Regions from separate parts of the Alteromonas macleodii ATCC 27126 genome, predicted to be linked through region 1. Evidence: predicted binding sites of a transcription regulator. Region 1 holds the regulator's gene; the other holds the start of a gene.
The links. Region 1 encodes LexA, which represses DNA repair genes until DNA is damaged. Its sites were predicted from a motif close to TACTGTATNNNNATACAGTA; they were not measured.
Positions count from the first base shown of each region.

Region 2: a site for LexA is predicted at 1,370-1,389, ahead of MASE_RS10855 (DUF7218 family protein). Genes of this name have one in related genera too.

Region 1 covers NC_018632.1:4,538,277-4,541,493, forward strand. The annotation lists gene coxB (cytochrome c oxidase subunit II) at 1-866, opposite strand, end outside; gene lexA (transcriptional repressor LexA) at 1,449-2,075, opposite strand; gene MASE_RS19325 (COG1470 family protein) at 2,188-3,217, opposite strand, start outside.
Region 2 covers NC_018632.1:2,538,877-2,542,093, reverse strand. The annotation lists gene MASE_RS10860 (DUF1852 domain-containing protein) at 1-752, opposite strand, end outside; gene MASE_RS10855 (DUF7218 family protein) at 1,052-1,315, opposite strand; gene MASE_RS10850 (pyridoxal phosphate-dependent aminotransferase) at 1,686-2,867, shown strand; gene MASE_RS10845 (saccharopine dehydrogenase family protein) at 2,942-3,217, opposite strand, start outside.

The DNA of each region.
Region 1 (3,217 bases):
ATCAGTTCATCCATAGACATATTCATAGAAAGTAGACGCTGCTCTTCTTCTTTTGCTTTACGAACAATCTCTTCTTGTTCGCCCATCCACTTTTCAAACTCGGCGGGTTCTTTAGCAATTACCACAACCGGCATATAGCCATGGTCTTTACCACAAAGCTCTGCGCATTGTCCGCGATAAATACCCGGCTCATTCACCTTGGCCCAAGACTCGTTAATAAAGCCGGGGTTGGCATCTTTTTTCACGGCAAAGTCAGGAACCCACCAAGAGTGGATAACGTCGTCAGAGGTAATAAGAAAGCGTACTTTTTTCCCAGTAGGAATAACCAAGGGACGGTCAACTTCCAGCAGGTAGTTATCTGTTTTCTGGAATTTGTTCTCTATTTGCTCGCGCTGAGTGGCGAGTAAAGAATAAAACTCTACATCGCTATCCATGTACTTGTAATGCCATTTCCATTGAGAGCCTGTTACTAACACCGTCATGTCAGGCTCAGACGTGTCTTCCATAGCAATTAGAGTATTCGCTGCGGGTACCGCCATGAAGATAAGAATAAGGAAAGGAATAACGGTCCAAGCAATTTCGACCTTCACGTTTTCGTGAAAATTCGCTGGCTTGGCGCCACGGGACTTTCTATGTAGATACATTGAGGCGAACATCACGCCAAAAACTACAACCGCGATACCTACACAAATGAAGAACATCAACATATGGAGGTCGTATACCTGCCCACTGATGTCGGTAGCACCGCGTCTCAAATTAAGCGAAGAGGCTTCTTCGCTTGCTTCTTGCGCAAAAAGCAAAGGGGAAAAAAGCAAAATTGGTATACTAGAACACCATTTTGCGAAAACGGTCGTTAGTTGTTTCACTCAGCACCTCCGTAATGGCGTGGTCAAAGACGCTGATTAATTTGCGCGATGCCCTACCAAATGGTTTGCGAACGATTGACCCATAACCTCAACTTGTAAAACAAATTTAGAGTCATTGTTATTATTTTGTTAATCTCTGTATAAGAATTGCGCAATAATGTCGTGCCGTCTAGTCTTTTCTATTAAAAATTTAACGAAGTGGTTAATTTTTAATCATTTACTAAAATGGTCGCGGGGGATTTCACGTGCAAAAAGAGAAAGCCATTGCTGTGAGATGCCCTTGGAATCAAACAGGCATTTTGAACACGGGGTTAAAGTAAATGCTCGACTAACTAGTTAAGAAATCAATAAGTAATCGATTACTCAATGTCGATTTCAAACAAAATTCAAAATAAAAAATGGAAAATACTTGAAGCATTCATAGAAAGAATAACGTGAGTAATGATAAAAATAAGCGCGCAGAAAACCAACAGGTTTGCTGGGCAGGATAAAACCTAAGTTGGCAGATTGAAGAAAAAAACAGGAACAAAAGACATAAAAAAAGCGGCTAACGCGCCGCTTTTATACAAACAAGCTAAAATACTACATCCAGTCAGCGTTTCTGATCACACCCACCGCAATGCCTTCTATCGCAAAATGTTCAGTCGCCAAATCAACTTTTATTGGTGCAAACTCATCATTCTCAGCATGAAGCAATACTTCACGCCCGCGTTTCTCTAGACGCTTTACGGTGACGTCTTCATCGACACGCGCCACAACCACCTGACCGTTGTGTACATCAGTGGTGCGATGAACAGCGAGAAGATCACCGTCTAAAATACCAATGTCTTTCATGCTCATACCGTTAACGCGTAGCAAAAAGTCGGCATGGGGTTGAAACAGTGCAGGATCGACTTTGTAGTGCGATTCAACATGCTCTTGCGCCAAGATCGGCTCACCGGCTGCAACACGCCCAATTAACGGTAGGCCTTCTTCTTCTTGTGCGTCGTTATCAAGAGGGATATTGAGCTTAATGCCACGAGACGTACCAGGCAAAATTTCAATCACGCCTTTACGCGCCAATGCTTTCAAATGTTCCTCTGCTGCATTAGCAGAACGAAAGCCAAGCTGACGGGCTATTTCCGCACGAGTAGGCGGCATTCCCGTTTCTAACATGGTTGTTTTAATAAGTTCTAAAACTTCGGTTTGTCGAGCTGTGAGTGGGCGCATAAAAGACCTGTCTGTTCATACAGTTCCTGTAAGTATATACACCTAAAACTAAATAACAAGCACTTGCCGCGTCTTTTGCGATCTGCAATAGCCTACGACAAGTGCTTTCCTCTTATTTTACGAGAAGAGCCATGTTCGGGTTACTAATTTGTAACTCCAGCTCCCCATCACTATTTTGACGTGTGCGCATGCCTTCAACATTATCGAGCCCAAGTCCAGGGCTTTGCCACACCACATTGCCTTTATTATCAACCTCAACCACGCGATATGCGATGCTGTCATAATAATTGTACGAATAGTCATTCTCGTTAGGCTGGTAGATAGCGAGAATCGACTGATTAGACGACGTCGTTGGAACAGCCGCTATATACTGAGGGTAGAATGACGGTGCTATAGCGTCTTTGAGTTCTAATGCATCGCTCGCCACGTCATAAACATTGATGGTGTTGTAGTTTCTATTTAAACACGCAAATTCAAGTTCGCTATCACTATCAAAATTTACCGTGAGCAATTGGTCACAATTGGTTTCCAATTCATTCAATCCAACAAATTCACCATCCTGCATTTTATAGAGCTTGAGCGAACTATAGCCCCCAACAGCAAAATAATGCACACCGTCTTTTTCAGAGGCAGCAAGCGCATTAATTGAAAAATCGTTAATGATTGAGTCGATAAGCACCTGATTCTCGATATCAAACGCTTTAAGTCGATTGTTCTCAATAATAACTGCATCGGCGTAACTATCGTTATTTACGTCAATGGCTTCAATAAACGAAATTTCACTATTCTGATTATTGTTCAGTGTCCACTGAATAGCGTTATCTGTAAGTCTCACGACATTAAACGACGAACTATAATCCAGTGCCCCTATTAGTAACTCACCCACACCGTCATTGTTGTAGTCTGTAACGACCGGTTTGCTATAGTTATAGACATCTTCGCCAACCTCAGCACTTATCGCAAAGTTATCCTCTTTATCTACCGATAAAATCTGAATAGATGATTCGTAACTACTTGTATCGCTAACAAAGACGGCTCTTTCATCATTATCGCCATAAGGTGCCCAACCCGCGGCATGATATCTACTCGCGCGCGGCGCACCTTTTATATCTGACAAGGCATATTCACCGTTGGCATCTTGT
Region 2 (3,217 bases), 2.0 Mb from region 1:
TCCATCGTAGCAATAGTGCTGATAAGTTCTAAATTGGTGTAGTCGTTTAACAAATCACCAAAGAAATAAAATGCAAAAGGAGCAGCACTGTTTGGTGGCATGAAATAGCGCACGTTTAAGCCCATCTTCTTGAAATACTGTTCAGTTAGTGATGATTCATTAGGCTGATATTCAACACCTAAAACGGGGTGCTGATTTTCTGTTCGACGGTAGGTCTTATTGTCGGAAACGCTTAAACAAATGACCGGCAGCTTTGAAAAATGTGCTTTATAGGCTTCTGAATTAACGAAATACTTAAACAACTTTCCGTGCAGATCACCAAAATCGGTAGGGACACTGAACGAAGACTGGCCACGATTGTGATTAGATAGACGAACGCTAAAGTCATAATCGCGAACATAAGACGAGAAGTTGTTTCCTACAATACCTTGAGTGCGTTTACCCGTTTTTTTGTCAATTATATTGGTTTGTAAGATTTCGATAGTTGGGAATGTGTTGCCGTTACCCTCAACGTCGATATCTACCGACACAATTTCAAGTTCGACAGCATAGCGATCGCCACTTTCATTATCCCAGCTAGCCAGTGCATTGAAGCGGTTGTTTATCATGCTTAGTGCATCGCGCAAATTTTCTTTGCGGCGTTGACCACGAGCTAAATTGGCGAAGTTGGTGGTGATGCGTGTGTTGTCTGAAGGGCGATAATCTTCATTAAACTGAACGCTGTTAATAGTAAAAGAGAAATCTGTGTTCACGTTGTTGTTCATGAGAATGCGCTTCTATTCCTAAAGTTAAACCGAGTAGTGAGACTGCTGTAAAAGCTATGAACACGTTATACATTGATTTAACTATGAATAAAAATGACTTATTTTCATTTTATCATGAAATATTGTCATGCATTGGGCGGGCGAAGAGCTAGTCGCCTACTGTTGAGGCGGTATATCTTTACTTGAAGTTGAGGTTTGCCACGAAATGCACAAATTATGCGTGTCTGATAAAACGTAATCATCACCGCCACAGTGACCAGTTTTTGTATGTGGCGGTCTATCCGCCACTAATGATTGCGTAACGCATCAATTAATTCGTCTTTGCTCATGTTAGAGCGACCTTCAATGCCGACTTCCTTGGCCTTTTGATACAGTTCCTCTTTAGTGCGATCCTCGTACTTTTTGCCTTTTCCACCATCTTTAGAAGGCGTTTGTTCGCTATTGGCTTGCGCATTGGCAATGCGCGCCGACTTCTCTTTGCTATAGCCTTCCTCGCGAAGGGCTTCGTAAGTATCGTCGTTTTTAATTTGGTTGCCGTGGTCCTTAGCCATATTTAATTCCTGTTTTGCACACTGGGTAATCGATGAATGTTTCGTCGTAATTTTTACTTTTTATTTATATAGATGGATTACACAGTCGTTTAAAAGGCAGGCTTCAAGCGCGGAGAACCAATAGAGAGAGAGTGCTACGCCTTTAACATCAAAAAAAATGTCATTCATCGCAAACGCCAAAAAACACAAAATAAGGCTGCACCGCAATGTTACGGCTTAACGCATTAAAACTTCGTATGTTGTCAATTTTAGTGCGCCATATGCACGTAAAAAGTGCATTAATGTCAATGGGTTAGGGGCTTTATGCTATTGCGCGTTCAAAATTAAGCCTTTAGTCTAAAGTGAATGTAGACGGAAGGCAGAGCGAAATATGAATAAAAATGAGCAACAAAGCACCGTGAATTCTTCACGCCGTAATTGGTTAAAGTCAGTGGGATTAGGTGCAGGAGCAGTAGCGCTAACGACCAGCGTTGACAGTATTATGGGCGACCTTCGTGCCGCAGGTATGCAAACTGAACACTTTCCATCCGCTACACCTAATGTAAACGATGGTCTTATTCGCCTATCGTCGAATGAAAATGCTTTTGGGCCCTCGAAAAAAGCGGCAAAGGCAATGCAAAGCGAGCTATTAAACCTAGCGCGTTATACCGACGCTACGGTGGAAGTGTTAGCGCAAAAAATTGCTAAGCAAGAAGGCGTATCTGCTGATCAAATCGTTATCACAAACGGCTCTTCACCTATTCTGTTTGGCTATGCTGACTGGATCACCAAAAACGGCAACAAGCTGGTTACGTCTATGGCAACCTACGAAGGCGTACCACGGGGCGCTGAGTTCATGGGGGCAGATGTGACCTACGTGCCGCTAGCCAATGATATGACCTTTGATCTGGATGCCATTGAAGCAGCGGTAACCGAAGATACTACCGCCGTGTATGTATGCAATCCAAATAACCCGACAGGTAGCATGGTAGATGCAGAGAAGCTTACCGCTTTTGCTAAACGCGTATCGAAGAAAGCGCAAGTCTTCATTGACGAAGCCTACATTGAAATGTCTGATGCTTACCCCGCTAATGTGCAATCGAAGCTAGTAGCTGAAGGCTACAATGTGGTGATTTGCCGCACTTTTTCTAAGATTCACGCCATGGCGGGCCAGCGTCTCGGTTACGCCATCATGCCTGCTGAGCAAGCTAAAACAATGGGCGGTATGCTGCGCATGGGTGGTGTGAACTACTTAGCATTAGTAGCGGGTATGGCGAGTATGGATGACCATGAGAACTTAGACACGATGCGCTCACGCATTAAAACTGAGCGTGAAAAGTTAGTAAAAGTAGCTAAAGAGTTAAAGCAGCCGTTTGCGCCAAATCCACAAGGGAATTTTATTTACATAGATACGGGCATGCCGCACGACAAATTTGCAGAAAAGATGAAAGCTCAAGGTATAAAGGTCGTAGGGCGTACGTGGCCTGGGTACGACTCATGGTCACGCATTAGCGTAGGGACACCTGAAGAAACTGACGCGTGCGTTAAAGCATTAAAAGCGGTACTCGCTTAAAAAACAACAATAACACCTAGCGCAGAGAGAAAAGGCTGAACGCAATTTGTGTTCAGCCTTCGTTTTTTGAATCGTTATTTCTCGATAGCAAACGTTAAGCCTGCTTTTTCTTCTAAACGGCGGATAAGCTTGTTACCAAGTGCTGCCGCAGGTGTGAAGAAACCACCAGATAAACTAACGTCTTTGCACAAGCAAAGGGCAGATTCTGAAATCATTTTACTGGTAGAGCCGTAACCTGGATCCTTGTCGCCTTTTACCGATACGGCTAGCATATCACCATTGGTAGCGGTACCCACAAACATGACATCGTAAAAGCCATTTTCGCGCTCTTCTTTGCTCGGGCCTTCACC